One region of the Pseudoalteromonas sp. N1230-9 genome, then DNA from elsewhere that is predicted to be linked to it. Evidence: predicted binding sites of a transcription regulator. Region 1 holds the regulator's gene; each other region holds the start of a gene.

Evidence for each region. The regulator FliA, encoded in region 1, starts transcription of late flagellar genes. The targets are predictions, from matches to a motif close to CTAAAGNTNNNNNNNNNNNNGCCGATA.
Region 2: LY624_RS10305 (VC2046/SO_2500 family protein) is a predicted target of FliA. The motif match lies at 5,103-5,129, and genes of this name have one in related genera.
Region 3: pomA (flagellar motor protein PomA) is a predicted target of FliA. The motif match lies at 8,065-8,091, and genes of this name have one in related genera.

Annotation. Positions count from the first base shown of each region.
Region 1 covers NZ_CP090419.1:2,590,194-2,601,258, reverse strand. The annotation lists gene flhA (flagellar biosynthesis protein FlhA) at 1-2,001, shown strand, start outside; gene flhF (flagellar biosynthesis protein FlhF) at 2,022-3,497, shown strand; gene LY624_RS12130 (MinD/ParA family ATP-binding protein) at 3,490-4,350, shown strand; gene LY624_RS12125 (RNA polymerase sigma factor FliA) at 4,377-5,087, shown strand; gene cheY (chemotaxis response regulator CheY) at 5,128-5,511, shown strand; gene LY624_RS12115 (protein phosphatase CheZ) at 5,529-6,296, shown strand; gene LY624_RS12110 (chemotaxis protein CheA) at 6,312-8,594, shown strand; gene LY624_RS12105 (protein-glutamate methylesterase/protein-glutamine glutaminase) at 8,670-9,803, shown strand; gene LY624_RS12100 (flagellar motor protein) at 9,796-10,560, shown strand; gene LY624_RS12095 (flagellar motor protein MotB) at 10,566-11,065, shown strand, end outside.
Region 2 covers NZ_CP090419.1:2,200,088-2,211,152, forward strand. The annotation lists gene LY624_RS10275 (S9 family peptidase) at 1-1,295, shown strand, start outside; gene LY624_RS10280 (SulA-like leucine-rich domain-containing protein) at 1,597-2,034, shown strand; gene LY624_RS10285 (YchJ family protein) at 2,075-2,554, shown strand; gene LY624_RS10290 (alpha/beta hydrolase) at 2,566-3,381, opposite strand; gene LY624_RS10295 (alpha/beta hydrolase) at 3,384-4,025, opposite strand; gene LY624_RS10300 (DUF6172 family protein) at 4,092-4,391, opposite strand; gene LY624_RS10305 (VC2046/SO_2500 family protein) at 4,553-5,068, opposite strand; tRNA gene LY624_RS10310 (tRNA-Tyr) at 5,181-5,265, shown strand; tRNA gene LY624_RS10315 (tRNA-Tyr) at 5,314-5,398, shown strand; gene LY624_RS10320 (M48 family metallopeptidase) at 5,441-6,127, opposite strand; gene LY624_RS10325 (ion channel) at 6,231-7,211, shown strand; gene LY624_RS10330 (GGDEF domain-containing protein) at 7,208-8,278, opposite strand; gene LY624_RS10335 (PAS domain S-box protein) at 8,416-11,065, shown strand, end outside.
Region 3 covers NZ_CP090419.1:837,615-848,679, forward strand. The annotation lists gene LY624_RS03960 (ligand-binding sensor domain-containing diguanylate cyclase) at 1-2,366, shown strand, start outside; gene LY624_RS03965 (hypothetical protein) at 2,446-4,578, opposite strand; gene dxs (1-deoxy-D-xylulose-5-phosphate synthase) at 4,797-6,659, opposite strand; gene ispA ((2E,6E)-farnesyl diphosphate synthase) at 6,747-7,634, opposite strand; gene xseB (exodeoxyribonuclease VII small subunit) at 7,640-7,882, opposite strand; gene pomA (flagellar motor protein PomA) at 8,155-8,922, shown strand; gene LY624_RS03990 (flagellar motor protein MotB) at 8,925-9,848, shown strand; gene LY624_RS03995 (hypothetical protein) at 9,981-10,472, shown strand; gene LY624_RS04000 (DNA topoisomerase III) at 10,524-11,065, shown strand, end outside.

The sequences.
Region 1 (11,065 bases):
CTGCCACCTTTTCTTTTAGATATTCTTTTTTCGTTTAATATCGCACTCGCACTTGTGGTACTTCTGGTCACGGTTTATACCATGAAGCCACTTGAGTTTGGCATGTTTCCAGCCGTTTTATTAATCGCCACGATTATGCGCCTTGCACTCAATGTTGCCAGTACCCGAGTTGTGTTACTTGAAGGCCACAACGGTGGCGACGCAGCAGGGAAGGTTATCGAGGCATTCGGCTCGGTGGTTATAGGTGGTAACTATGCCGTGGGTTTAGTGGTCTTCCTTATCCTCATTATCATTAACTTTGTTGTTATCACCAAAGGTGCAGGCCGCATTTCTGAAGTGTCAGCACGTTTCACCCTAGATGCAATGCCAGGTAAACAAATGGCGATTGACGCCGATTTAAATGCCGGTTTTATCAGTGCAGAACAAGCGCGTGAGCGCCGTGATGAAGTAACTCGTGAAGCTGATTTTTACGGTTCAATGGACGGTGCAAGTAAGTTCGTTAAAGGCGATGCCATCGCCGGTATCGTGATACTTGTAATCAATATTGTTGGTGGTTTATTTGTTGGTATGATCCAGCACGACTTAAGCTTTAGTCGAGCGATGGAGGTTTATACCCTGCTAACGATTGGTGATGGCCTAGTAGCGCAATTACCATCACTGTTACTTTCAATTGGTACGGCGATTGTTGTGACGCGTCAAAATGAGTCACATAACATGGGTGAGCAGTTTAAAACTCAGTTAGGTAACGAAAAATCTTTATATATTGCATCGGGTATTCTAATCACTATGGGCTTAGTGCCAGGTATGCCGCATATCGCATTTTTAAGTTTAGGTGCGTTGCTTGGCTATCTTGCATATTTCACGCAAAAACAAAAAGCAAAAGCCGAAGCAGAGCAAGCAGAAATCGAAGCAAATGGCGGAGCACCAGGCACCGGTGTTGCTAATAAACAAGAGCAAAAAGAGCTGGGCTGGGATGATGTTCAGCAAGTAGATGTTATTGGTCTAGAGGTTGGTTATCGTTTAATTCCACTTGTGGACCAATCACAAGGCGGAGAACTACTTAATCGCATTAAAGGCGTGCGTAAAAAACTATCTCAAGAACTTGGTTTCTTAGTACCTCCTGTGCATATTCGCGATAACTTAGAGCTCGATCCAAATGCATATCGCATTACGATGATGGGTGTATCAAGTGGTGAAGGTGAATTAAAGCACGGTGATGAGCTGGCAATTAACCCAGGTCAAGTTTTTGGCCCAATTAAAGGTGTTGAGACAAAAGATCCTGCATTTGGCCTTGATGCAGTATGGATCAAGCCAGATCAAAAAGACGAAGCCCAATCTCTTGGTTATACGGTTGTTGATTCTGCGACTGTGGTTGCTACACACATTAGTCAGTTGCTGACGAATAGCGCAGCCTTGCTACTTGGACATGAAGAAGTACAAAACTTATTAGATATGTTAGCGAAGAGCCATCCACGTCTTGTTGAAGGATTGGTGCCTGACGTTCTACCACTCACTACCGTTGTAAAAGTACTACAAAATTTACTTAATGAAGGGGTGGCAATTCGCGATATGCGTTCGATTGTTCAAACCCTTGTTGAATATGGCCCACGTAGCCAAGACCCTGATGTACTAACGGCTGCAGTGCGAATTTCACTACGTAGACTTATCGTTCAAGATGCTGTTGGTATGTCTTCTGAGATCCCTGTCATAACCTTGGCGCCTGAGTTGGAACAGATGTTGCATCAGTCACTTCAAAATGCAGGTGACGAAGGTGCCGGAATAGAACCAAGCCTTGCAGAGCGACTTCAACAATCATTGAATGAAGCGCATCAAAACCAAGAAATGGCCGGTGAACCTTCAATACTGTTAACGTCAGGAATGTTACGCACTGTGTTATCTCGTTTTGTTAAGTACACGATTCCAGGTTTAAGGGTCATGTCTTATCAAGAGGTACCAGACGAAAGACAGATTAAGATTGTCAGCTCAGTAGGCCAACAATAGGATAGTAAAGGGGTTGAACCATGAAAATTAAACGTTTTTTTGCTAAAGATATGCGCACTGCACTTAAAGAAGTGAAAGATGAGTTAGGTGTTGATGCGGTTATTATGTCAAATAAAAAGCTCGCTAACGGTGTTGAAATCGTTGCGGCTGTAGATTACGACAAAGCAGCCCCAAAAGCCGAAGCCGCGCCCGCAGCAGTGCAATCAAAACCTGCGCCACAGCATAACTTTGTAAAGCCTGAACCAATGCGTGCTAAACCTGAGCCGCAAGCAAAAGTTGCTGATAGCCTACAAGCGTTACTTGAGCGTCAAGCCCCACGCCCTCGTTCGCCTGAGCTTGCATCTATGTTTAGCCAATCTGGTATCGATACAGGCGAGCACTATCAGCCTAAAGAGCCTAGTTTTCAGCAGCAACCTGAGTTTGCTCAAAAGCCACGTTACCAACAACAAGCTGCGCCTCGTGTGCAAACGCAAGCTCATAGCTTAGGCTTTGATGACTTAGATGCAGGCTTTGATGATTTAGATTCGCCTGTTGAGCAGAAAAATTCTGCGCCTGCTAATCAATCAGAAATGGCGACAATGCGTGAAGAAATGAATGCGATTCGTCAATTACTTGAACATCAAGTATCGGGCTTAATGCAGCAAGATATGGCACGTCGTGATCCAACTCGTGCGTGTATGATTGACCGTTTAGCGGGGATGGGAATTGAGCGTGATGTTGCTGAGCAAATGGCGTGTTTTATTCCTGACGATGTTTCACGTCAACAAGCTTGGCAAGCACTCCTGCAAATGGTTGAAAACCAAATGCACACGACTAATAACGAAATCTTACGTCAAGGCGGTGTGTTTGCACTTGTTGGGCCTACAGGGGTTGGTAAAACAACCACTGTTGCTAAGCTTGCTGCGTTAGGTGCACAAAAATACGGTGCTGACAAAGTTGCATTAATTACGACGGATACATACCGTATTGGTGCCTACGAACAACTTGCTACTTATGGCCGTATTATTGGCTGTGGTGTTAAACAAGTAAAAGATGCAAATGAATTAGCTGAAGTGCTATACCATTTACGTAATAAGCGACTAGTATTAATAGACACAGCAGGAATGAGCCAACGTGATTTACGTTTGACTGAGCAGCTTAATACACTAATGCGTAATCAGCGTGTTGATATTCGTAGTTACTTAGTATTAAGTGCTACAGCACAAATAAATGTGTTGCAAGAAACCGTAAGACACTTTAAAAAGGTGCAACTAAGTGGTTGTATATTCACTAAGTTGGATGAATCACTAAGTTTAGGTGAGATTATTAGCATAGCGATTCAAAATCGCCTTCCGATAGGGTATCTTACCAATGGTCAGCGAGTTCCTGAGGATATTCGTGTTGCAAATGCCGAAAAACTAGTGAAAAAGGCTGAACAATTGTATTTAAAACGAGCAAAAGCACAACATTCACGACGTCAAGCAGTAGCGTCGAGCACAGTAGGGATGTATGATTAACACAGTATTAGATCAAGCAAGCGGCCTGCGCAAAATGAATCAAAATAATAATAGTGGCGTTAAAGTAATCGCTGTGACTGGCGGCAAAGGTGGTGTGGGTAAAACCAATGTTTCATTAAATACCGCTATTGCACTCGGTCAGCAAGGAAATCGAGTCTTAGTTCTCGACGCCGATTTGGGATTGGCAAACTGTGACGTCATGCTTGGCCTTCGTGTTGAACGTAACTTATCTCATGTTTTATCTGGCGAATGTGAGCTGGATGAAATCCTTGTTGAAGGCCCTGCGGGAATTAAAATAGTTCCTGCAACCTCTGGTTCGCAAAGTATGGTGGAACTTAGTCCTTCTGAACATGCTGGCCTTATCCGCGCGTTTAGCGAATTAAACACTGAGTTTGATATATTAATTGTCGATACCGCCGCGGGTATTTCTGACATGGTATTAAGCTTTTCACGTGCAGCACAAGATGTTGTTGTGGTTGTGTGTGATGAACCTACCTCGATTACCGACGCCTACGCACTCATTAAAGTACTGAGTCGTGAACACGGTGTGTATAAATTTAAAATTGTTGCCAATATGGTCCGCAGTATGCGTGAAGGCCAAGAATTGTTTGCTAAACTATCAAAAGTAACCGATCGTTTCTTGGATGTATCTATGGAATTAGTTGCAACAATACCGTATGACGAAAATATGCGTAAATCGACTCGACGCCAAAAAGTGATTGTTGAGTTGTTTCCTAGTTCGCCAGCAGCAGTCGCATTTAAAACATTAGCAACAAAAGCAGTTAAGTGGCCAATACCAAATCAACCATCAGGTCATTTAGAATTTTTTATTGAAAAACTAGTAAACGGCTAACTATGACAACATCGGTGAATAAAGCGATGGGATATCAATCAGCAAACAATTTGAATGCGATTGTCGAAAAGCATGCCTCTTTAGTCAAAAAAGTGGCATGTCATTTAATTGCTCGTTTACCCGCCAGTGTTCAATTAGACGATTTAATTCAATCAGGCATGATTGGCCTTATTGAAGCATCAAAAAACTTTGATGCGAGCAAAGGGGCAAGCTTTGAAACCTTCGCTGGTATTCGCATCCGTGGTGCGATGCTTGACGAAATTCGTCGGGGCGATTGGGCGCCTCGCTCTGTTCACCGAAATGCCCGCCTCGTTGCTGAAACCATTGCCTCATTAGAAAGTACTTTAAATCGAGAACCAAAAGATACAGAAGTTGCTGAAAAACTTGATATTACGCTTGATGAGTACCATCATATCTTACATGATGTAAACTCCAGTAGAGTACTGGGTATTGAGGATTTAGGTGTTGATGAAGATGTCATCACACCAATGGGCCAAGATTTAGCACTAGACAAACCGTTTAATAACGTTAAAAATGAACGGTTTAACCAATCTCTATTAACGGCTATTCAATCGTTACCAGAAAGAGATGCGCTTGTTTTGTCTTTGTATTACAACGATGAAATGAATTTAAAAGAAATAGGGCACATACTCGATGTAAGTGAATCGCGTGTGAGTCAAATACATGGTCAGGCGATGATTAAGCTCAAAGCAAAAATCAATGACTGGATTAATTAGTAGTAAGTAAATATAGGTTCAAACCTCACCGGAGGATGTTTTGGATAAAAACATGAAAATTCTTGTTGTTGATGATTTTTCTACAATGAGACGTATCATTAAAAACCTGTTAAGGGATTTAGGTTTCACCAATGTGCAGGAAGCTGATGATGGTTCAACAGCATTACCAATGCTACAAAATCAAGAGTTTGATTTTGTTGTCACCGATTGGAACATGCCTGGCATGCAAGGTATTGATTTGTTGAGAGCAATTCGTGCCGACGATAGCCTAAAGCATATTCCTGTGCTGATGGTGACAGCTGAAGCGAAAAAAGAACAAATTGTTGCTGCTGCTCAAGCGGGTGTTAATGGTTACATCGTTAAACCATTCACTGCTGCGACACTGAAGACCAAATTGGAAAAAGTGTTTGAACGTTTAGGTTAATCTAAGGGGAGAGGCTTATGTCAGCACTTGCTGCGCCTCAAATAAGTTTAGAGCAAGCTCGTCAACTTGTTGAGTATCTTGAAAATGGTGAACAAGAAAAAGCAGATAAGCTAATACTTGATACAGCATCAAAAGAACAATCAGAGTTGTTTGCAGAGGTCGGAAAATTAACGCGACAACTCCATGAAGCGCTAAAAAACTTTGATCTCGATACGCGTTTAACAGGCTTAACAACGGAAGCAATTCCTGACGCTAAACAGCGCTTAAATTATGTCATGGAAATGACAGAAAGCGCCGCTAATAAGACCATGGATGCAGTGGAAGCAAGTTTGCCAATTGCTCAGCAACTTGCAGACGATATAGCGACGATAAAACCTACATGGGATCGTTTGATGAATCGAGAAATTGAGCTCGGTGAATTCAAATCATTATGTCATAGCTTAGATAAGTTTATGAACAGCTCGCAAACTAAAACAGATGAGCTACAAGGCTTGATGACAAATGTGTTAATGGCACAAGATTATCAAGACTTAACAGGGCAAGTTATACGCCGAGTCATCGAGTTAGTGCGCGAAGTAGAAGACAGTTTAATCAATCTTTTAACTGTGTTTGGCAGTCAAGAAGATGGTCATCAAAAACAAGAAAAACAGGCCATAGAACAAGCACCTGCACAAAGCGATACGCTAGCAGGTCCTGAAGGGCCAATTATTGATAAAGAGTCTCGCGATGATGTTGTCTCAGGACAAGATGAAGTTGATGATCTATTATCAAGTCTGGGCTTCTAAGAGGAGAGTAGCTGCATGAGCTTTGAAGTCGATGAAGATATTTTACAGGATTTCCTAGTTGAAGCTGGGGAAATCTTAGAGCTTTTGTCAGAGCAATTAGTCGAACTGGAAAATAACCCAGAAGATAAAGATTTATTAAATGCTATTTTTAGGGGCTTCCATACCGTAAAAGGTGGGGCTGGCTTCTTAAGCATGACAGAACTTGTTGATGCATGTCATGGTGCCGAGAATGTCTTTGATTTATTACGTCAGGGCGGGCGCACTGTTACATCTGAATTAATGGATGTTATTTTACAGGCTCTCGATACAATAAATGAGATGTTTACGACCATTCAGAATCGTGAGCAGCCAGAGCCTGCGGATCCTGTCCTCCTTGAAGCCCTTCATAAATTAAGTCACCCACCAAGCGCTGAAGAACTTGCTGGTGAAGACACATCAATAACAGAGGCTGTCAGCACCGCGCCTGAAGAGCCTGTTGTTGAAGAACCTATCATCGACAGCTCAGAAGTAACTGCTGATGTGGCAACGGATAACACCGATGAAGACGACCCGTTTGCATTTGATATGTTGTTTGATGGTGGTTTGGCTGATACTCAGCCTGATGCACAAAATATTGATGAAATAACCGAAGATGAATTTGAAAGCTTACTTGATGAGCTACATGGTAAAGGGCAAAGCCCTGCAGCTGTTGAAGCCGAAAAAGTAAGTAATGACAGTGATGATATCACTGATGATGAATTTGACAGTTTGTTAGATGAACTTCACGGAGTTGGTAGCTTTGGTGAAGTAAAATCAACGAGCACACCAGAACAAGTGTCAGCTGAAAAGCCTGTTAGCACAGCATCACAGCCTGCTGGCAGTGAGGGTGACGATGAAATCAGTGACGATGAATTTGAAGCCCTGCTTGATGAGTTACATGGTAAAGGAACGGCGCCTAAATCATTAGAGCCTTCATCACCAGCGCAGCCTACAGAGCCAAAAGCACCTGAAACACCGAAAGCTGAGCCTAGTAAACCAGTGCCTCAAGCAAAACCAGCAACCCCTCCTCCTGCAAAAGCGGCTCAGCCTGCTCCTGTTGCAGCTAAAGCAGAACCTAAGCCAAGTGCCGCTGCGAAAAAAGCACCTGCACCACAGGCGGAAACGACGGTACGTGTTGATACTAAACGTCTTGACGAGATTATGAACATGGTTGGCGAACTGGTACTTGTTCGTAACCGCTTAGTCAGTCTTGCTAATAATGCCAATAGTGAGTCTATGGGTAAGGCTATCTCGAATTTAGACGTTGTCACAGCTGACTTGCAAGGTGCTGTGATGAAAACACGAATGCAGCCGATCAAGAAAGTATTTGGCCGTTTCCCTCGCGTTGTTCGTGATTTAGCACGTAGTTTGAAAAAAGATATTAATTTGCAGTTGGTTGGTGAGGAGACTGATTTAGATAAAAACTTAGTTGAAGCCCTCGCTGATCCACTTGTGCATTTGGTCCGTAACTCAGTTGACCATGGTATTGAAATGCCTGATGTACGTGAGGCCGCAGGCAAGCCTCGTACAGGTACTGTTACGCTATCAGCATCACAAGAAGGCGACCATATTCTACTTACCATCCGTGATGATGGTGCCGGTATGGATGCTGAGAAACTGAAAAAGATAGCAATCAGTAAAGGTGTTATCGATCATGACCAAGCTAGCAGACTATCTGATACAGAAGCGTATAATTTAATTTTTGCTCCTGGCTTCTCAACGAAAGAAGAGATTTCTGACATTTCGGGCCGTGGTGTGGGTATGGATGTGGTGAAAACCAAGATTACCCAATTAAATGGCTCAGTGAATATTCAGTCAGAACTTGGGGTCGGTACTGTACTTGAAATTAAAGTGCCGCTTACATTGGCTATTCTTCCAACATTGATGGTTATTGTTGGAGAGCAAACATTTGCGTTGCCACTTGCAGGTGTTAGTGAAATTTTCCACCTCGACTTAACCAAGACGAATGTTGTCGATGGGCAGCTGACGATTATTGTTCGTCAAAAAGCTATTCCGCTCTTTTATCTTGAGCATTGGTTAGTGAAAGGTGCAAATAGCCAAGAACGCAAAGCCGAAGGACATGTTGTTATTGTTCAAATAGGTACAAAACAGGTGGGCTTTGTTGTTGACTCATTGATAGGTCAAGAAGAAGTCGTTATCAAACCGCTAGATGCTTTATTACAAGGTACACCAGGCATGGCGGGTGCGACGATTACCTCTGATGGTGGGATTGCACTTATTTTAGATGTGCCAAGCATGCTTAAACATTACGTTGGCTAGCATTATTTAAACTCACTATTTTAAGTGCGCATTAATAGTGCGCACTTACACTGAACACATAACAAGAGAGTGCCAATGGCAGTCAAAGTATTAGTAGTCGATGATTCGAGCTTTTTTCGCCGCCGTGTTAGCGAAATTTTAGAGCAAGATAGTAATATCCAAGTTGTAGGCTTTGCCGTGAATGGCCGAGAAGCTGTTGATAAGGCAAAAGAGCTTAGGCCTGATGTTATTACTATGGACGTTGAAATGCCTGTTCTTGATGGTATTAGTGCCGTTAAAGAGATCATGGCTGCAACACCAACGCCTATTTTAATGTTTTCTTCATTAACTCGTGATGGTGCAACAGCAACACTTGATGCGCTTGATGCGGGGGCTTTGGACTTTTTACCGAAAAAGTTTGAAGATATTGCCCGAAATAATGAAGATGCAATCGCACTTTTACAAAATAAAGTAAAAGAAATTGGTCGCCGTCGCATTTCACGTTTTACACGTCCTGCTCCGCCACCTCGCCCTGCATCTACAACCTCTACAAGCACAAGAAGCGGTGGTATTGTTCAGCCTGATCGTAGTTTCAGCCGACCAGCACCAGCTCCGGCTTCATCGACGAGCAATGTGCGAGCTTCAGGCAAGCAGTATCAAGTTGTCGCAATTGGTACATCAACGGGGGGCCCTGTTGCTTTACAAACCATATTAACTCAACTGCCAGCTAATTTTCCGCACCCTATTTTACTTATTCAGCATATGCCTGCTGCATTTACACCTGCTTTCGCTGCACGACTAAATGGTTTGTGTAAAATTAAAGTGAAAGAAGCGCAACAAGGCGACCGATTAGTACCAGGCACCGCTTATTTAGCACCGGGTGGTCAGCAAATGCTGGTAGAAGGGCGTGGAAGCTCTCGAACATTACGTGTTTTCGAGGATGATAGTCCTCGCATTACATACAAACCGAGTGTGGATGTAACATTTGCAAGTGCTGCTAAAGCATTTGGTGGTGATGTATTGGCAGTTGTACTTACTGGTATGGGGGCTGATGGTCGAGATGGTGCCCGTATGTTAAAACAAGCTGGTGCGACGATATGGGCGCAAGATGAAAAAACCAGTGTTGTTTATGGTATGCCGCAAGCCGTTGCCAATGCAGGCCTTGCTAGTGAGAGCTTAGCGCTTAACGACGTTGCTGCACGTTTAACACGAGAGACCGGTTGTGGATAAACTGTCGTTTCTTGGTTTAATTGTTGCTGTTAGCGCCATTGCTTTTGGTTATGCGCTTGAAGGTGGGGTGGTAAGCGCTCTATTTAATGGCCCCGCACTGATTATCGTGCTAGGTGGTACCTTAGGCGCTGTAATGTTACAAACACCAAGCAGTGTATTTTCTAAAACAGTAAAAATTAGCCATTGGGTATTTTTCCCCCCTTATCACGATATAGATGCAGCCATTGAGCAGGTGAAGCGTTGGTCTCAAAAGGCGCGCCAAGAGGGGTATCTTTCGCTTGAAGACGAGTCCTTGGCACATCACGATCCTTATGCGGCAAAAGGGCTAAGTATGTTAGTTGATGGAGCCGGTGAAACTAAGCTTAGAGACACACTTGAAATCGACTTAATGCTCGAGCGTGAAAGATTAATGGAAGTGAGCCGTGTATATGAAGCCATGGGTGGCTACAGTCCAACCATTGGTATCTTAGGTGCGGTACTTGGGCTTATTCAAGCAATGCAATTTATAACTGATCCTGAAAAGCTTGGAGCAGGGGTCGCGACAGCATTTATTGCGACCATTTACGGGGTTGGTTTAGCAAACTTACTTTTCTTACCAATGGCAAATAAATTAAAGCAACAAATTGAACAAAAAATGCTGTACCACGAATTACTTGCCGAAGGGATTATAGCTATTGCTCAAGGTGAAAGTCCGTTAAATATTGAACTCAAACTTGAGGCGTATCGTGTTGAGCGTCCAAGCTTAGTTCGCGAGTAATTCCTATGATGCGCCGTCGCATGCGTCATAAAATTCAAAAAAGCCAACATACAGAGCGTTGGCTTGTTTCTTATGCTGATTACATGACCATTATGTTTGCCTTTTTTGTGGTCATGTATGCAATTGCTATTAGCAAGAATGAAGATTTCCAAGTGTTATCTGATTCACTAGAGCAAGTATTTGATAAATCAGCGCGTACTCATCAGCAGGCTGGAACTGGGATACACGGTACTGGCATTTTAACTGACCGCGTTACGCCTGAAAGTGACGTTTTATATGGTGAAAGTATTCTTAAAGAAGAGCAAGGACCTAAATTAATCGATGGACAAGCTGATACCAGTAATATCGAAAAAAAGCATTTAGGAAAACCGCTAGATAGTTTACTTAGCAAGCTACAATCAGCATTGATTGATGAGATCCGTAATGGTGAGGCAAGCCTTGAGCTTAATCAAGACTGGCTGATAATTGAATTAAGTTCAGGCATGTTGTTCTCATCGGGAAGTGC
Region 2 (11,065 bases), 390 kb from region 1:
AAGACAGCGATGTATTCATTCTTGATACTCGCAAAAAAACGCTTAAACCAGAACTCATCACTCGCCATGACGACGATGCCAAATACGGTCCTGAAACCTTCTCAAGAGACAGTAAATCACTGTATTACTCAACCGATGCCAAAGGTGAGTTTGCAGAAATTTGGCGCTATGATTTAACGACTGGCGAGCATAGCCCTGCCCTCAAAGATGAATGGGATGTGAGCTTTATTTACTTCTCTAAATCTGGTCGTTATCAAGTAAGTGGTGTTAATGCTGATGCGAGCACTAAGGTGTCGATAATCGATACCACCACAGGTAAAGGCATTGCTATGCCATCATTACCGGCTGGTAACTTACGTGGTGTAAACTTCTCTGCTGATGAAAAGACCATGGCGTTTTACTTGAATTCAGATACCTCGCCAAGCAACTTATTTGTGTGGCAACTCGGTGAGTCGAAAGCGAAACAGTTAACCAACACACTAAGTGATGCGATTGATCAAAATGACTTAGTTGAAAGCACAATTGTACGCTTTAAAAGTTTTGATGGTTTAGAAATCCCTGGGGTTTTATATAAGCCTAAGCAAGCTAACAGCAACAACAAAGTACCAGCTTTAGTTTGGGTGCATGGCGGCCCAGGCGGACAAAGCCGCACAGGTTATAGTGCAATGCAGCAGCATCTAGTCAATCATGGTTATGCCATTTTTGCAGTCAATAACCGTGGCAGTTCAGGTTACGGTAAAACCTTCTTTCATTTAGATGACAAAAAGCATGGCACTGACGATTTACAAGATATCGTTTATGGTAAAAAACACCTGCAAAGCCTAGATTGGGTTGACGCAGACAAAATTGGCATCATGGGAGGGAGTTATGGTGGTTTCATGACTGCTGCAGCACTTGCCTTCGAACCTGAAGAATTCAAAGTAGGCATTAATATCTTTGGTGTAACAAACTGGGTTAGAACCTTAAACTCGATCCCACCATGGTGGGAGAGTTTTAAAAAGGCGCTGTATGATGAAATGGGCGACCCCGCGACAGACGGCGAACGTCACCGTGCAATTTCGCCGCTCTTTCATGCTAAAAACATCACTAAGCCATTAATGGTGATCCAAGGTGCTAACGACCCACGGGTTTTACAAGTTGAAAGCGATGAACTTGTTGCCGCTGTAAAGGCAAATGGTGTGCCTGTCGACTATGTGTTATTTGATGATGAAGGCCATGGTTTTACTAAAAAGGAAAACCGTATTAAAGCCTCAAACGCATACCTTGAGTTTTTAAATACCTACTTAGATAAGTAGTAAAACAGTAAAGGTTAAAGGCCGGTTTTATACCGGCTTTTTTATGCAAAATACCTGTATACAAGCAAAATTTAGTATTTCATACAGTACTGTACGAAATACTGTATGAATTTAGTGGTAGATTTTTCACCTTTTTAGCTCTTCAAAGAAAATCATAACTACATGTTTAATAACAACTAAATATTTTTAATTAAAATAAAACTGAACTATTGGTTAAAAAATAGCAAAAAAGTACTTGCGCAAAAACACTGTATAAACTACTGTATACACATACTGTATAAACAACCAGTGAGTGAAAGTTATGTTACAGCCAATTACATTAAGAACAGTTAAAAGCTACCAACAAGATAACGACAAAGCGTCTGTTAATTTAATTCAAATTGAAGACGAAATATCAGCAACCTTTGAGTTATTAAAAGTATTGCATCATTACAATAGCCAAAATGCATGGACACTATTAATTGCCCCTGATCATGTACCTAGCAAAGCATTATTAGATTCGTGTTCGATTGATACCAGCAAACTACTTGTGATCAGACAAAAGCATTTAGTTAACCTTGAGTACGTACTTAACTCAGCATTACATAACGGTAATTTTGCTGCTGTGATCACATGGACAGATATTGTAAACAACCACCAACTAGATTCGATGAATTTAAACCTTGAGCAGGCATCTGCTAAGTTTTATTGTTTTACAAAAAGCGCTCAATTAAACAATTTAGTACCCCAGCCACAATAGGCTTGTTAAAATAACAATTTATAGTTTTAGGTAAGTTGTTATGACATCACTCACATACCCCCTTTGTCCTTGTGGCAGCGAATCGACTTACGAGCTTTGCTGCCAGCCTTTTCATACAGGCGCAAGCCAAGCTGATACGCCAGAACAACTTATGCGTTCTCGTTTTAGTGCTTACGCGCTAAAAGATGCAAAATATGTATTTAGTACCTATGCACAAAGCCAGCAAGCCGCGAACTCGGTTCGCGAAATTAAAGATTTTGCAAATAGCTGTCGTTTTACCAAGCTAAACGTTTTAGATACTGAATATAACGAGCAAGAAGGTTTTGTAGAATTTAAAGCAAATTACTTTTACCAAAACTTGTATTGTGAGTTACACGAAAAGTCGCGTTTTATTAAAGAAGATGGCCTATGGCGTTACCTTGATGGTGATATAACGCCCGTTGCAGATATTAAAATTGGCCGTAATGATGAATGCCCTTGCGGTAGCGGCAAAAAATATAAAAAGTGTCACGCAATTTAAATCACGGCTATTCACTTTTTATATAGCCAATCTAAACCTTGACTGGCCGTTGTAGGGAAAGCCGTTGCGTGGTGGGCATGTGGAATAACAAATAAATTTGTCATCACGTGTTCGCCACTTTGCTTATTAATTTTATCTACTAATTGTTTAGTACCAAAAACCATTTTTTCACCTTCACTCTCTTCAAGCTCACCCACTGCGATGTAAACTTTTGTAGTGTTGGTAGCTGGTTTTACAGCCATAGCTAATATTGAGTTTTCTTTAAACCACACTGATGGACTGCCAATAATATAGCTTGAAAAAAGCGTCGGCTCGGTAAATAAGGTATAAGCAGCAAACAGGCCCCCTAATGAATTACCGACAAGTGTCTTTTGCGTGCCAGTTCGATAATGGGTGTTAATATAAGGAATAACAGTGTGTTTTAAGTAATTTAAATGTTGCTTTGCGCCCCCTGTAGCACGTTTCCATGTCTTATCAACAAACGGTGTGTAATCATGAATTCGGCTATTTAGCCCTGATATGCCCTTTTGATAACCAACGGCAACAAGAATTACTTCCTCAATGGAGCCTGAATTCATCATAAAACGGCTAGCACCTGAGGCTATGGGCAAACTGTAATTGGCGTCTAACAGATAAACCACAGGGTAACGTTTCTGGCTTTGTTTTTGATAGCTACGTGGCAGTTTGATAGTAATGGGGTATTCGTTTTCTGTATGTTTATCTTTTAGCAAAACTGTATCAGTGCGCGGCAGAGTATAGGGTTCAGCCCAAGCGGTAAAGCTTGTCCCAAAAATACAGAACATCAAAATAAAAAGTATATTAGGCATCGTTAATCCTTTAGCCATTTCTTAATGGGTAACACCCACTCATCTTTTGGCTCATAAAATGCGCCATGAGAGAGTCCTGTATTAATGCTTATTTCTTCGAACTTAGTAACTTCACTCCTATCAATTAAAAATTGGCAAGAGCCAACCTGATCTGAACGTTCAAAGATTGAGTAAACCTTACCGAATGCCCTAACTGATGGATGCTTTTTAATTAAACCTGCACACCCTGCTAATATTATTAAGTTGATATTTGTGCGTTTAAGTTCATTGGCTGCCAGTACCGATAATGCCCCACCTCGTGAAAAACCGACCAGACTAATATGCGACTCAGGAACACCTGCCTTTAATAAAATGTCGACATCAGCAGCTAACTTTTTAGCAAATAAAAATGGGGCTGTGCCTTTTTTTCGGTGGTATGCAATTAAGTTATAGGCTGGATCTGCTAGTGCTTTTTTAATTGCAGGAAAATCATAAATGCCATATTTTGGATGACGTGGACGAGTGTGCTCACCTTCGACGATGTAACCATGAGAATAAAAAACATAATGCTCATTGCTATTGAAGCTACTAGGAAGCTCATCATAAATAGTATTTGCTTGGACTTGGCATCCGCAAATAACGAGTAGTAATAAAAAACGGCGCATACTAATCCATAGCTAGGCAATAAAAATGGGCCATAAGGCCCACTCTTAGATTCGCTCGTTTGACGTTTACTCTTCGTCAAACTCTTGTAATTGTCGCTGTGCAGGACGCGCTAAGATTTCAACATAAAACGTCATAAGTCCTTTGGCTTCAATATCGCTAATGCATTTGTTGATCTCTGCCACATGCACAACCTGAGCATCTTCTGCAGATTCGCCAAACTTACAGTCAAACGCCCAATAATCAGCCCCTTCAGGAAGTGTTTTGTTGCGTTCACGTTTTAAGTATTTTTTTACTTCGTGTTTGGCTGCATCAACCATACGAGGATATTTGATTTTCTCATGGTTAAGCGTGAATGTTTTTTTCATTATGGTCCTAATAACTTGATTCAATAGTCATGGCATAAAGCCACTAGGTCGCATTATAACAAGCACATTTAAAATTAGCTGTAGTTTTTAATAATACGCTGAAATTTACCTATATTACCTATTGTAGCGTACAAGAAAGTTATGACAATGGAATTAATTGTTTAAGCTGTCGCTAAGTACAAAGGCTGATGAATTGATTCGTCTTTTAAGCCATCATAAAAAGCCGCTGCATCCATTTGTGGTCGCTCTGTAACACTATTATTAGTGTAATAACGCTTTCTAACAGCAGGTTCGCAATTATCAATGACATTTAATGGCACATGGCATTTATCATCACGAATTGTCAGTGGCTCTGGGTTTAAACATTGACGTAAACGAATGTCTGTAAGTCCACCACTTAGAAGACGAAATGCATTTTGCTCGCCAATTAGCATGTCAAATTGCTCTGGTGCTAATGCTTGCTTTGGTCCCGCCCCTAACTCATTACGTAGCGCTTGCTCAGATATTTGGGTGTTAGCTAACTCTGATTTTGGTAGGTGAAACTGACTAAAGTCGAGCACATCATGAGAGAGCATTGCCAATAGTAAAGCAAATTCTCCACTGCGTTGCTCATGAACACTTTTATTAAGACGATTATCAAGTTGACTCTCATTGAGTAACAAACCATCAATTTGCATAGACTTTAGCCGAATAGTTTCAAGATTAACCAGTTATCGGCATTAATCCATTTTTCTTTAGTTTTTTTCTTTACTTAAATAATCAGTTTGCTATTATCAGCGCCGTTGCATTGGAGGGGTTCCCGAGCGGCCAAAGGGATCAGACTGTAAATCTGACGGCTCAGCCTTCGCTGGTTCGAATCCAGCTCCCTCCACCACTTTTCTACGCTCAGTTAAGTGGGGCCAAATGCAATAACAATTAGTGTGGAGGGGTTCCCGAGCGGCCAAAGGGATCAGACTGTAAATCTGACGGCTCAGCCTTCGCTGGTTCGAATCCAGCTCCCTCCACCACTTTTCTATACGACTTCTCTTTATATCTATTTTGTTATTATCTCATTGCCAGCGTAACTGACTACCGTTTACTTTTAACCACTGACTTGCTTTTTTATAATCAGGGTAAAAGCGACTCACACGCTGCCAAAATACAGAACTGTGATTCATATATTTTAAATGCGCAAGTTCATGGACAATTACATAGTCGATTACCCACGTTGGCGCACAGGCTAAGTGTAGGTTGAAAGTTAACTCTCGACGTTGATTACAGCTCCCCCAGCGACGTTTATAATGTTGCACTTTTAACTGCTCTGGCAATGCCTCCTGCATTTTCAAGCAGTAGTCATGAATACGCATTTCAAGGTAGCTCTCTAGCTTGTGATGTAAAAAGTCTTCCAGTAATGACAAATACTTACTCTCTGTATTCTTTACACGTGATGACACTGATAAGCTCAGCTCACTTGAGCGTTCATTTTGTTGCCAGTGACTACTTTTGCCTTTATTAAGTTTAATTGCTAACGGTTGGTTAAATAAGTTTATTACGCCCGTTTCCAATGGAAACTGCTGCATTTGTGCTTGTGAAGCTTGCTTAGCAATTTGTGCTTGTACCCAGTTTTTTTTAGACACGAGCCAGGACTCAATATCACCTAGTGGTACAAAATGAGGCGCGTAGACTGTTAGCTGCTGCTGAGCTACTTTAATCGCTACTGTTTTCCTACGTTTACTGCGTTTTAATGTGTAATCCAACAAAAAATAAACCAATTCAATGCATAAAATCTTGGTATTACATTTTACCCTGTAAAATACCTGCTAATCTATAAATATGACTAACAAATAAGTTTTCATTCTTATGCCTGATAAACCCTGTTGTAGTTATACCTCTCCCACAGGAAAAAAGTGCCAAGAAACTGATATGGGATCTGGCTTTTGTTTTTGGCACGACAATAAATTTGATAAGTCTGGGCTTGAACTAACGCAGAAATTGGAGCGTTACGCTAAAAAAGGTGGGTTATTACAAGGCTTACAATTACAAAGAGCTAACTTATCTGGGCTTAACTTAATTAAGCAAGATGATGAAGAAGGCTATGATCTCTCTTACTGCAATTTCTATCGAGCAAACCTATCTGGTGCACATTTATTCAATAATAAAATTGCCAATGCCTCACTCATGAAAGCAAATTTGCATAACGCGAGCCTGCATTACTGTGATTTGAAGGACACAAACTTGCTTGGCGTTAAACTCAACGATAGCCGCATCGATAATATTGATTTGGGAGAAAAATTATTACAAGAATCGCAAGCAATTAAAGCGCGAAAAAATAAACAACATAGTCAAGCACATGATCTATTTGAACAATCCGAAGAGATTTATCGAAATCTTCGTAAAGCATCGGAACATCAGGGTCTTTTTGAACTCGCGGGTAACTTTACTTATAAAGAACTTCGCATGAGACATGCACAGTACCCTAAGGGTTCTACAAAGCAAATTACCTCCAGCTTTATTGATATGTTATGTGGGTATGGGGAAAAACCTGAAAATGTGATTCGCTTTAGCTTATCACTGATAATCTGTTGTGCTATTTGTTATTTTTTATTTGGCGTGAGCTATGACAACACTGTTTTGCAACTAAACTTTGATAACTCCTTTTCACAAAATTTATCAGCACTTTTAAATAGTATTTATTTTAGTGTCGTTACCTTTACCACCTTAGGCTATGGAGACATCACGCCTATTGGCCTTTCAAGACTGATAGCGGCTATTGAAGCATTTTGTGGTAGTTTCTCTCTTGCGCTGTTTGTGGTGGTATTTGTAAAAAGAATGACGCGCTAGTGAACGATAAACGAGCCTTGATGTTTTTTTGCCTCATACATTTTTTTGTCTGCACGATTAATTAGCTCCTCGGCATCAACCGTGCTATCAAGAGGGGCAGCAACCAAACCAAAACTTAAATGAAGTTCTGGGTAACGGGCTTCGAATGATGCTATTAGCTTATCGCAAATGGTAATTGCATTTTGTATTTCACAGTCAGGTAAAATCATACAAAACTCATCTCCGCCATAGCGACATGGAATATCAATTTCTCTAATATTTTCATGAAGATATTGACCTATATATTTTAATACTTCATCCCCTTTTAAATGGCCTTGCGTATCATTTACTGCTTTAAAGTTATCTAAATCAAAATACACAATGGTTAAAGGCAATTTATGTCGTCTGGCTCTGGCGAGGTCTCGCTGCAACAGCTCTTGCATTACTCTGCGATTATATAGATTGGTTAGAGGATCTAACTTCGCTAACTTTTCAAGCTCTTGTGTGCGCTGTGCCACCTTTTCTTCAAGCCCTTTGGCATAAACCTCAGTGCGGCGTTTTGCATTTTCTATTTCACCGACAAGACTATCAATATAAGTATCGAAAACCAGCGTGGTATCAAAGTAAATCAATTTATCAACTGTTTGCAAAGTTAGGCTAAGCTCAGCTTGATCTGTTATTGTTGTTCGCAAAACCTTAAAAATTATTTCTTTGAGCGTACACACTGCCGAAAGGTATAGCTTGGGCTCAACACCAATTCGTTTATGCACCATACCAATACGCAGTCGGTTGTTTACATACTCGTTCTCATACTGACCACAAAATAAATCAATGATGTATTGCCGCTGCGCATCTCTTAGCCTAGTCAGTGTATCCGCGTCACCAATCAGTAAAGATATTTCGTCGACTTCGGTTTGTTTTTGGTAAAACTCATTCACCATATTCTCAATTGATGACTCAATCACTGCCTTATAATTACTCAAAGATTTAAGACTCTGCGAGGTAAGACCAAGAAGGCTCATTCGATGCTGAATTTCAACATCGTTTATGTGCATTTGCTCTACTAATGTCTGCTCAGTTCTACGCATAAAGGACCTATAACTACACAACTGTTAATTAAATATAGCTAATGAAATAAAACCTACGTACCTGTGTAGTAGGTTTTTCTCTAAATTCATGTAGATTTGTATTAGACTGTAATTACATGCGGCGATGTAGAGTTATTATGCTAGCGAAATTTTTTATTACTGACCAAAATCCAAACTTAATTATTAGTGGTGTTTATGATCCCAGCTTGGTCATCCTCTCAATCGCAACGGCTATATTTGCCGCTTATTTTTCACTCCACCTAATTGATCTAGCAGACAGAACTCGCTTTGACTCTTATAAAAAGTTAAGTAATGCAACCAGCGCATTAATACTCTCCGGTGGTATCTGGAGTATGCATTTTATTGGTATGCTGGCTTTTTCGCTGTGTACTAAAATAAACTACTCTCCGGGGCTCACCTTCTTCTCATTTGTACCTGCCTTTTTAGCGTGTTACACAGGTATGTCTTTTTTACGTAACAAAGATGTCAGCCATATTCCTCATACCGTAAAGCTACTGATAAGTTCTGTACTGTTAGGTGCTGGCATTGGCACGATGCATTACACTGGTATGGCAGCAATGGAATTAAGCCCTTTGCTTCGTTACGATCCACTATGGTTTGCTGCCTCTATCGTTGTAGCTGTGCTACTCTCTTTTATTGGTTTGTATGCCCGTTTTCATTTAAGAGATCATTTGAAGCGTCTCAGTCAATTACAAAACCGTGTCATCTGCGCCACCATTTTAGGCTTGGCCGTTGCGGGAATGCATTATATGGGAATGGCAGCCACACGTTTTGTCGCAACCTCACCCTTTCTTTCTGAAAATGAAGATAACTCACACCTGATTTTCATTGCCGTCAGTGTTTCATTTGCAACCGTATTACTCACCGCTATCGTCGGAATTATTAACGGAATGATCCGCTATCGCATGCTGTTAGCTGAAAAATCAGCAGAGGAGTCTCGCTTAGATGCCATATTAAGTACCGCTATAGATGGTATTGTAACAATAGATATTAAAGGCATTATCTTGAGCTTTAATAAGTCAGCAGAGAGTATTTTTGGTTGGAAACAAGAAGAGGTACTAGGCAAAAATGTTAACATGCTCATGAATGACGATATTGCCAATCAACATGATGGCTTTTTATCTAACAGCGCAAATCATGAATTGAAAAAAGTCATCGGTGTGAATCGAGAAGTATGCGCAAAACATAAAGATGGCCACCAATTTCCAATTCGCTTGGGCCTTGGCGAAGCTAAGCAACCCGATGCAGAAACATTATTCGTAGGCTTCATAACCGACTTAACACAGCAGCGCGCGCTACAAAAGAGTTTAGAGGAAAAAGAACAGCAATATCGCACGTTAATGAATAACACGCCTGGCGCTGTTTTTCGCTGTTTATTAGACGATCATTGGAGTATGTTGTTTATAAGTCCAAGAGTTATGGACTTAACAGGTTATAGCCACCAAGAGTTTGTATCTCAAGCCATTACTTTTTCAGACATCATCAATAAAGACGACGAAGCTCATATTTCAGAAGTAATGGCCGAAGCTATTGCTAGAAATAATCAATACGCTGTTGAATATCGTATTCGTCACCGCAGTGGTAAAACAGTATGGGTTCTAGATCAAGGCTCTATCAACGAAACCGCCGGTGCTGATGAAAAATGGATTGATGGTGTACTTGTAGACATTACAGATCGCCATGAGTATGAAGAATCCCTTATGCAAGCGAAACATGAAGCAGAAGCCGCTGCACAGGCCAAGCAATCTTTCATGGCAAATATGAGCCATGAGATCCGTACACCGATGAACGCAATTATCGGTTTTAGCGATATATTAATGGACAGCCCACTTAATAAAGAGCAGCAAAAACATATTGTGACCGTAAATAGCTCAGCACGTTCGTTATTACATTTACTCAATGATGTACTCGATTCAGCCAAGCTAGAAAAAGGCAAACTTGACATACACTACGAACATTTCAATCTGCAAGCCCTACTCGACAATATTGTTTCAACCTTTTGGCTTGAGGCAAAAAGAAAAAACCTGCTACTTGATTTAAGAATTGCGGACAATATTGCACCAGTATACATAGGTGATGAGGCTCGTTTACGCCAAGTATTAAACAACCTTATAGGCAATGCTATCAAATTTACAGAATCAGGTTCTGTTACTATTAGTGTTAGTAAAACTCAAAATGAACACCTATTTTTTGAGGTTCAAGATACCGGTATCGGCATCGCAAAAAGCCGACTAAAAGCAATATTTCAGCCATTTGAACAAGCAGATGGCACTATGACCCGTCGTTTTGGTGGGACAGGCCTTGGCACAACAATCAGTAAGCAGCTCGTCGAGCTTATGGGCGGAACGATTAGTGCTGTCAGCACTGAAGGAAAAGGTAGTTGTTTCTTCTTTACGCTAGCACTGAGCGAAGGTGAAATTGATAAAGTAGATAAACTGAGTAACAACCAACTTACGCTACCGCCACTACGTATACTGGTTGTTGATGATATAGAACAAAATGTTGAGTTACTTAATATTTTGCTCTCTCAGTCAGGACATACCGTCACCACTGCCAGTGATGGCTTAGCAGCTATTGAGCTATTTACCCAACAGAGTTTTGATGTCATTTTAATGGATATTCATATGCCTGAATGTGACGGCATCACTGCCACTAAAAGAATTCGCGACATTGAACAACAAAAACAGCATAAAAAGACACCGATAATCGCCCTCACAGCCAGTGTTTTACAGCAAGATAAGCTAACGGCTAAACAGGCAGGCATGA
Region 3 (11,065 bases), 1.8 Mb from region 1:
ACTTTCTTGATTTAGATGATGAGCTGCGTCCATTCCCACTCCCTAACGCGAGCAACTCAGCTGTTTATAAGTTTATGAGCGATTCAGATGGTGCGCTGTGGATTTCCACCTATGGTCGTTTATTATTTAGAGATAACTCAGGTGACTGGCAGTGGGTTGAGCCTAGTCAGTTAGATCAGAGCATTTGGTTTGCTGACATATTTCGTGATAATCAAAATAATATTTGGCTGGCAAGCTTTAGTGAAGGTTTATGGCTTGCTCACGAAGGGCGAATAGAGCGCCATTCTGCTATTTCAAATATGACCGAAGCGGTGATGGCGATCAGCCAAGCGCCTGACGGTAAGTTATGGGTTGCTAACCGTAGTGGTGTTGGTTACTTCGATTACAATAAAAATTTTGTAAATCAAATACCCAGCAATCAATTTGGTCGGGCTGCGGTGCATGACTTACAATTTGATGGCGACCGCCTCTATATTGCCACTGGTCGAGGCGTTTTTTATTATGAAAACCAGCGTCTATATACGGTACCTGGTCGAGCTCTTCGTGATAACCCCGTATTTGCAATTAGCCGTTCAAACAAAGGTGGTTTTTGGCTTGGCACGGGTCGAGGCATGTATCGCTTAAGTTATGGGGGGTTAACGCCATTTGCTTACAACGCTTTTTTAAGCAGTAAATTTATAACCTACGTATTGGATGAGCAAAACTTTGGCTTAATTGGCACCAGTAAAGGTGCTTACTACTTTACCGACCGCGGTATTGAGAAAATTGGCGATCAGACCAGTTTAGAGAGTGCGTATGTGACCAGTATTTTAAATATCGACGGTGTGGGTATTTTAATTGGCTCTTTGAATGATGGTTTATTTTATCGCAGTACACAAGGGCAGTGGCGTCAGCTAGATGCTACTGACGGTTTACCCTATGGCTCTATTTTCAGTCTTGTCTACGACAAACAACTAAAGCGTATCTGGGTCAGTACCATGAAAGGCGTATACCGTATGCCTGTTGAGCAGTTTAGTACTGACATTGAGAGCTTGAAAGTTGAGCAGGTTATTTCGTCATTTGACCGCCAGCTTGATGGTAAAGCTAGCCAATGTTGTGCAGGTCTTGGTCATGATGCGGTGGCGGACACTGGTAATTCGATTTGGTATCCAAGTCTACAAGGGGTCGTTGAAATACCTAAAAGTGTTGAACTATTTGGTGTTAAAGCGCTTAAGCCACGTATTGAAAACATTACCACACCTCTTCGTCAAATGAGTACGGCCTCGCTCGGTGCTAAACCTGAATTACAAATTGATGAGCGAGATGTCACCATTAAGTACACCGCTATCGATTATTATGCTCCTTCAAGTATTGAGTTCCGTTACCGATTAAGTGGGTTAGATAGTCACTGGCGCTATGCAAATACACGTCGCGAAGCAATCTACACTAACTTACCACCGGGCTCTTTTTTATTTCATCTAGAAGCTAAACGCCGCGGTGAAGATTGGCAGAAAGCGCGCAGAACAGAATATGCGTTTGTTGTGCCGCAACGATTTGATGAAACTATTTATTTTAGATTGCTCATCACAAGCAGCTTTATTTTATTATTTTATCTTGTCTTTTGGGTGTTTAGAGCGCAAGAAAAACGCAAGCAGTTAGCCCTTGAAAGCTTAGTAACAGAACGCACCGTAGAGCTTCGTGAAGCGAACGATAAGCTTAATCAAGTGAACTCACAGCTTAAATTAGTGAGTCACTCAGATGAGCTTACCGGGCTTCGTAGTCGTCGCTTCTTATTTGATCAACTTCCTAAGGATATTGAGCACTTTCAGCGTAACTCGCAATCACTGCAAGCGCAGGGTAAATCCTTAGTATTGATGATTATTAACTTTGATAATTTTAGCCGTATCAATGACGCCTATGGACCGCTGGCTGGTGATAGTTGCTTACAGCAAATGGCTACACTGTTGAATAGTCGTACCCAAGGCTCCGATTATGTTGCACGTTGGAGTGGTGATGAGTTCTTACTTTTACTGCGTGATTTTAAACGTTCTGGTATAGATAGTTATGCAGCTGAACTGTGTGAGGCTATTGCGGGTAATGCATTTAGACTTCCAAATGGAGAGTCAACAACCATTACAGCTTCTCTTGGATGGTCTTTTTATCCGCTTCCTTTGCTAGGTGGGCAAGTTATTGGTTGGGAAACATCAGTGAACCTTGCAGATATCGCGCTACATCAAGTTAAAAAGCGTGGTGGCGACGGGGTGGCTAATATAACGTTTGATGAGCAGCTTGACGCATTTGAGTTTGAACAAACTCAAAATGTTGATCAGCAACTCAGCGCTCTTCAGGCTAATGGTCTAGCAGATATTAAAATCTGGATGCGCTAAATAAAAATGCCTTATCTAGGGCTAGATAAGGCATTGGAGGCCAACCAAGGCGCTTGTTACCTAAACGCCTATTGATGGTTTAGTGGTTAAGCCAAGCTGGTAAAATAGCCACCGACTCAGGCGCTGTAAATGAGTAGCTGACATCTGCAGCTATATCGCCTCCGGGGCTATTTAAAATATTGTCGAAACGCATTACTAGACCGTTTGATTTCTCAGCAACATAGAGATGGCTGCCTGTGTACATAATATCTACAGGGTTACCAAGCTGACTAGCGGGGCCTGCGATGTTAACGCTAACGTTGGTTAAACCACTTGCCATTGATGCATTATTTATCACGTAAATTTTACCGTCTGTTGCATCCGCAGCACTGCCTACATCAGAGATAATTAACGAGTCACTGGTTGGGTCGTAGTCTATGCCATGAATGTTTGTTGGCGCCGCAAATGCAGTACCACCCGATGCAGGAGTAATTAAGCGATCTTCACCGGAAATAGTTGTCATGCCCGCTAGCCATTTGCTTTTAACTTCATCGAACACTGCAACCGTCCCATTGGTCAGTGCAACAAACGCTTTATCTGTTGCAGAGTCATAGTCAACATCCCAAGGGCGCGCACTAGCACTAGGAGTCAGTGTCATGAGTGGGCTTACGTCACCTGTTGCGCAGCTTGAAAATATCAGCACCCCAGGTGTAGTTGGATTGAATTCTGCAACAAATACCATGCCAGCATCAGATGCTACATCAAGCCCCTTCGGTGAAATAATACCGGTATTTGCGCCGGTAATTAATCTGTCTTGAGCCATTGAAAAACTTTCGCCATCACGAGAAGTCGCCACTTTAGTTGAAATTGCAACGCCGCCAATTGACGTGCTTGCATTATCAAATGTGGCATAGCTGGTTCCTGATTTGTCGAATGCAACACTTTCAATGGTTTGGCTTGCATTATAAGTCGCAAGCTCGGCTGTTAAAGGAGCATTTAAACGACTAATTTGCCCTGTAGTAGGGCCTGCGGTCCCTGGGTTACTGCTGACTGCAACACCAAGTAGTGGCATATTTACCATGATACTATCTGAGCTATCTTGCATATCGTTATGCATGATGGTTTCTGTAATTGATTCTGGTTTTGTGGTCGCAGTGACTAAGTCTGGCGAAATATCACCGCTTGGGCCTGCAAATATGTTACTAAAGACCAGAACTGCGTCATTTGATTTTTCAGCGACTCTTAAGTCACTCCCTGTGAGGCTTATATCAACTGGGTTACCTAGCATAGACATAGGCCCTGCAATATGACGATCTACCGCGACCATGCCACTGGCTTGTGAAGCATCAGAAATAACAAAAATTGCACCATCTGTTGCATCTGATGCACTGCCTACATCAGAGAGTACTAAGGTGTTAGTTTGCATATCAAGCGCGATGCCATGAATGTTGACTGAAACTTTAGCACCACTGTCATCGCTAGGTGTAATTGTTAGGGCTGGTGTTGCGACAAAGCCACCACTGACGTAATTGTCATAAACTGCTACATCACCATTGGTTAGTGCAACGTATAAACGATCGTTGTCATCGTCGTAGGTTAAGTCCCATGGTTTTGCATCTGTGATTGTTGTTGCAAGTGGGGCCACATCACCTGCAGCTTCTTTACCGAATACAGTGACTTGCATCGCATTAAAATCAGCAATCAGCACCAAGCCATGCTTATGAGATACATGAATACCCTTAGGGTTGACAAGGGTTGTGTTAGTACCGCTTATCATACGATCAATACTGCTGTTGTAGCTGCCATCGCTACGACTGAGCACCTGACATACGGTGCTTAACGAGCCATTACCAGAATCCGCTGCTTGCACTAAATTACCTAGGCTATCGAATGCAACACCTTCGTTGGCGCCGCTATTAAACGTACTTAATTTAGCCGCATTTTGATCAATCAAGTTGACTGTGCCTGCGTTATCAGCGCCATTGTTAGCTAGAATAAAGGTGGCTGCCGCAAAGCCTGGCGCACCATTTTGCCCATCCATTCCATCCATTCCATCTGAACCATCTTGTCCTGCAACACCTTGTTGACCTGCTGCACCGTCTTTACCATCATCGCCACTGCAGCCTGCAATACCAATCGTAACAGCGAGTGCTAAGGCCGAAATTGTTAATTTCATAAGTTTAGATTGAGTGTCGATTTGTTCTACTGCTAGGTTGTTTTTAAACGCTTTCATTTGTTCATACCTTCTTTAATATTCCATCAAATGTGAACAGACATCGGTTTTGCTTAGCACAGCTTAAAGCATATTACTTGCTCACGGGTTAACCTCATTGAATAAACGAAGAAGGGGTATGATTGGATGCAGAAAAATTAATTATTTTTCAATTTTTTTGGATGTGATTGTTCTATAAATAAAAAAAGGAGCTCTATGCTCCTTTTTGTAAATTAATGTCAGGTTATGAATGCGTTGATACTGGTTACTATTCCTTGGGGATCTAATCCCATTTCTGCATGCATCTCTTGTTGAGTGCCATGCTTAATGAATTCATCAGGAATACCTAAGTTCAATATTTTCACATTCGCTTTAGCGGCTGCTAAATACTCATTTACTGCAGAGCCAGCACCGCCAGCAATGGCGTTGTCTTCTAATGTCACAAGTACATCGTGCTCTGCTAGTAAGTCATCAATAGCGTGTGTATCAAGCGGCTTAATAAAACGCATATCAAGTAAGCTGGCGTTGAGTCCTTTTGCCGCCAGTTCAGCGTTTTCTAGTAATGTGCCAAACGATAAAATCGCCACTTTACTGCCTTTGCGTATAGTGCGTGCACGGCCTATTTCAATTGCGCTCATTTGCGTTTCAACGTCACAATTGCCCGCACTGCCACGCGGGTAGCGAACAGCCACTGGTTGATTACATTGGTAACCAGTGTAAAGCATTTGTCGGCACTCATTGGTGTCGCTAGGTGCCATGATAATCATGTTAGGTATGCAGCGCATAAAGCTTAGGTCGTAGGCACCTTGGTGAGTTTCCCCGTCTGCGCCAACAATACCTGCACGGTCAATGGCAAATAAAACAGGAAGGTTTTGTAGTGCCACATCATGAATGAGCTGATCATATGCACGTTGTAAAAAGCTTGAGTAAATGGCAACAACTGGTTTTAAGCCTTCACATGCTAAACCTGCTGCCAGTGTTACTGCATGTTGCTCCGCAATAGCAACGTCAAAGTATTGCTCGGGGTATTCTTTCGAAAAGCGTACCATGCCTGAGCCTTCACGCATTGCTGGGGTAATCGCCATCAGCTTGTCGTCTTGTGCAGCCATATCACAAAGCCAGTCACCAAATACATTAGAGAATGTTGCGGCTCCTGGTTTTGATTTGGGTAGTTTTGATATGCTTGGATCAAATTTTGGTACACCATGGTAGCCAATAGGGTCCGCTTCAGCAGGTTTATAACCTTTCCCTTTTTGCGTTTTTATGTGCAGTAATTGTGGGCCTTTAAGATTACGCATATTGCGTAAGGTATCAACCAACATATTTACATCGTGCCCATCAATCGGGCCGATATAATTTAAACCCAGCTCTTCAAAGAAAGTGCCAGGGATGACCATACCTTTTAAGTGCTCTTCCATGCGACTTGCAAGCTCTTTTACTGGAGGCAAGCCTGATAGCAGCTTTTTGCTGCCTTCACGGATGTTGGTATAAAAACTACCTGATAAGATTCGTGCAAAATGATTGTTCAGTGCACCCACGTTTTCAGAAATCGACATTTCATTATCATTTAAGATAATTAATACGTTAGGGTTTACATCACCCATGTGGTTCATCGCTTCGAATGCCATACCTGCGGTAATCGCACCATCACCAATAACAGCTACGGTTTTTCGATCTTTACCTTCTTTTTCAGCGGCAATGGCCATTCCTAGCGCGGCTGAAATTGATGTACTTGAGTGACCCACACTAAATGTGTCGTACTGGCTTTCTTCGCGAAATGGGAAAGGGTGTAAGCCGTCTTTTTGACGAATAGTATGCATCTGGTCACGGCGACCCGTTAAAATTTTATGTGGATAGGCTTGATGGCCTACATCCCAAACGAGTCGATCAGAGGGCGTGTTATAGACATAATGCAGAGCGACAGTTAATTCAACCGTGCCTAACCCAGAGGCTAAATGACCACTACTTTGCGAGACTGAGTTAAGCAGGTACTCGCGTAACTCTTTACTAAACGCAGGTAATTTATCTTGCGCTAAATCACGCAGCTGTGCTGGCTCGTCAACCAAACTTAATAATGGATACTTGCTACTATCAAGTGTCATGATTTTATATACATCCTTCGCTAACCAGAGTGCATTATAGCTTATTGTGACTCTGATTTTTTAGTTATTTTGTCGTTGTTTTACGCATCAATATTTGCGTTCAACAATATAGTTGGCAAGCCTTGCCAGTTCACTCGTATCGAAATTAATCGCCTCTAAAGCTTGATGTGCTTGCGCGAGTAAATCTTGCGCTTTTTGCTTTGCGCCATCCAGTCCTAAAAGAGCGGGGTAGGTTGCTTTATTTGCTGCAATATCTGACCCTTGCGGTTTGCCAAGTGTTTCTGTATCTGCTTCGACATCTAGGATATCGTCTTGTACCTGAAAAGCCAGACCTATCGCTTGTCCAAACAAATTAAGCTGTTTTAATGTGTGTTCGTCACACTGATTGGCACACAATGCACCTAGGGTTATTGCACAATTAAGCAGTGCCCCTGTCTTCAGTTGGTGAATACGCTCTAATTGTTCGACACTGATTTCATTATTCGTCGCACTAATATCAAGCGCTTGACCACCTACCATACCTTCAATACCTGAGGCTTTGCTTAATGAGGCGATCATTTTTATTTGCTGCGCTGGCGGTACAGAAAAAGGATGATTGGCAATTAAGTCAAAGGCAAGTGTTTGTAGTGCATCACCTGCAAGAATAGCGTTTGCTTCACCATAAACTATATGGCAAGTAGGGCGGCCACGTCGCAGATCGTCATCATCCATTGCTGGTAAGTCATCATGAACTAGTGAATAGCTATGGATACACTCAATGGCTGCTGCAAGAATATCGAGGTCTTTTTTCTGTGCCCCCATCATCCTACCTGTTGCATAAACAAGGTAAGGACGTAATCGTTTGCCGCCATTTAACACGCCATAATGAGTGGCTTCTTTTATTGTTTGTTCGGTATCTAAAGGCTGATCAAAATAGTGATTAAGTGTTGCTTCAACATCATTGCGAGCATCTTGCAGTTGGTCTATTAATTGCACTGAAATTAGTCCAAATTTGAATCGAAATTGCTCAGTGGAGCTTGGCTATCGTTACCCATAAGTATGGCAACTTTTTGTTCTGCTTGTTGTAGTTTACCTGATGAGGCATTAGCTAATGCAATACCACGTTCAAACTGCTTAAGAGATTGCTCTAATGACAAGTCACCCTGTTCCATTTGTACAACAATATTAGATAATTCATCCAAGGCTTCTTCAAAGCTCAAGTTTTCTGGTTTCTTCGCTGCCATAGTGGCCTCACTAGCTGATAGAAAGTGAGGCCAATTTTAGGGGGAATGCTAAACTAGGTCAAAGAATGATGTGTTTTTTTACGCATAAAGCAACGCCAATATGCTATTTTTACGCTTTTAGACACAAGATAAACTTGTAGCTTGAGAAACTTACATTAAAATAAAATTAATTCATTTAATGATTTAAGTATTTCAATTGCTTGCCGATAAGCAGTTAATAATAAAAATTTGATGCCTTAGGGTATCGTGCAATTGTTCCTCTGGAGGGGTATGTGGATTTAGCAACCATAATAGGTATTCTTGGTGCCATAGGCTTAATTGCTATGTCGATGGTGTTAAGTAGTGATGGCCAAGTTGCAATGTTTTATAACACCCCTTCGGTGGTCATTGTATTTGGCGGCTCTATTTTCATTGTGTTGTCAAACTTTACTATGGGTCAGTTTTTGGGCATAGGTAAAGTTGCCGCGAAAGCTTTCATGTTCAAGATAGAATCTCCAGAAGAGCTAATAGAGAAAGCTGTAGAGTTAGCTGATTCAGCACGTAAAGGTGGTTTTTTAGCACTTGAAGAAGCTGAAATTCCTAATGGCTTTATGCGCAAGGGCGTTGATATGCTCGTCGATGGTCATGACGCCGATGTGGTTCGTGCTACCTTGCAAAAAGATATCGCACTTACTGCCACTCGTCATGAACATGGCGCAGGATTATTTAAATCGTTAGCCGACATAGCTCCTGCAATGGGTATGATAGGCACGCTAATTGGCCTTGTTGCCATGTTATCAAATATGGATGATCCTAAAGCTATCGGTCCTGCGATGGCTGTTGCATTATTAACGACATTATATGGTGCTTTCTTAGCGAACGTGGTTGCTATTCCAATTCAGGTCAAACTAGAGCTACGTAAAGACGAAGAGGCTCTTAATCAACGCTTAATTCTCGACGCAGTACTCGGTATTCAAGACGGTCAAAACCCGAAAGTAATAGAAGGTATCTTGAAAAACTACTTAGCAGAGTCTAAACGAAAAGTGGATACTGAGGAGTAAGCATGTCTGATCAAGAGTGCAAATGTCCACCTCCGGGTTTACCAGCTTGGATGGGAACCTTCGCAGATTTAATGTCACTGTTAATGTGCTTCTTTGTACTCTTGCTTGCCTTTTCTGAAATGGATGTTCTTAAGTTTAAGCAAATTGCTGGCTCAATGAAGTTTGCTTTTGGTGTGCAAAACAAAATTGAAGTAAAAGACATCCCAAAAGGAACTTCAGTAATAGCCATGGAGTTTACGCCAGGTAAACCCGAGCCTACGCCTATCGAAACAATTCAACAACAAACGGTTGAAATGACCCAGCAGATGTTGGAATTCCAAGCCGGTGATGAAAGCTCAGCAGGTGGACGTCAAGAGCAGCGTGGTAATAAGCGTGGCGGTGAGTCTCAAAGTACAGCGCAAGAACAAGCGATGGATCAATCTATTTCCGCTGCGAATCAAGAACAAACCAACGAGCTTGTGAAGAAAATTGCGCAACAACTTGAACAACAGATTATTGATGGTGCGATTGAACTAGAGTCTTTAGGCCAGCAAATTATTATTCGTATTCGGGAAAATGGCTCATTTCCTTCAGGGAGTGCGTTTTTACAACCTAAATTCAAACCAATTATTCGAGATATTGCAACCTTGCTAAAAGACGTGCCTGGCGAAATAACGGTATCTGGTCACACTGATGATTTTCAGGTTTCCAATGAGCTATATACCAATAATTGGGATTTATCTTCGAAGCGTGCAGTTGCAGTTGCAAGTGAAATGGAAAAAGCGCCAGGTTTCGATAAATCGAGAATGGTCGTAGTGGGCCATGCTGAAACGAGGCCACTTGTTCCCAATGTTACCGATGAAGATAGAAAGCGTAACCGTCGCGTCGAAATCTCAATTATGCAAGGCAAGGCGCAAGAGTCGGATCCTATTGATGTAAGACCCTAAATCAGTTACAGTTACAATTAGTTAAAGAATGTAATGGGTATAAGAATGAAAAAGCTCGATAAGTATTGCTACCTGCCAGGTAACGGTGATGGTAACGATGGTAAAACAGAAAACTAATTAAGGTCGCTACTTGTGCCGGATTGGTTTAACTCTTTTATTGTTATATTGGGTAATAGCTGGGTGTTCATTCTGAGCCCAGCTATTTTTGTTTTTTATATCAGAAATGATTGGCTCGCCTTTAGGTTTTCTGTAATAACCGCTAGTTTTTTTCTATATGGCACTCTTATCCATTCAAGCCTTAGCGAGTTTGATGACATCTTTGTTTGGCGTTACGTTGTATGGGCATTTAATGACATAGCATGGATGGCCATCATTGCTTATCTTGGTATAAAAGATAAGGTTTATCTTTGGCAGAGCGTACTAGGGCAGTTAGTCGTTGTAATGGCACCCATATTACAACTATTTCGCGTAATTGATATTCACTTATGGGATTTATCGTATAGCACATATATGTATAAAACCTTACTCCCTCTTATTAATATAGGCACCGTAGTTGTATGTTATTTGCCTATGATTTACTTATTCACCCGTCGCAATAGGCTCGCTGAGACCATTCCTAAGTAAAAAATGCTGTGTTAGACTACTGTTTATAAAAACAGTATTTAGTGTTGCATTATGAAACTTTACATTGCCGAAAAGCCGTCCCTAGCAAGAGCCATTGCTGATGCATTGCCAAAACCACAAAAAAAGCAAGATGGCTATATTGAGCTTGCTAATGGTGATTGTGTTTCTTGGTGTATTGGCCATTTGCTTGAGCAAGCTGAGCCTGACGATTACGACGCAAGTTTTAAAAAGTGGCGATTTGAGCACTTACCTATCGTGCCCGAACAATGGCAGTTAAAACCTAAAGCAAAAACACGCAAACAACTCACCGTATTAAAAAAGCTGATTAAGCAAGCGAGTATAATCGTCCATGCCGGTGATCCTGACCGTGAAGGACAGTTATTGGTAGATGAAGTAATTGAACAGGTAAAACTAAGCCAAGCTAAAAAACAGCAAATCCAGCGACTCTTAATAAGCGACTTAAACTTAAGTGCAGTTAAAAAAGCGCTGAATAATTTAAAGTCGAATCGCGATTTTATTCCCTTGAGCGTATCAGCCTTAGCTCGCTCACGTGCTGATTGGTTATTTGGCATGAATTTAACGCGAGCTTATAC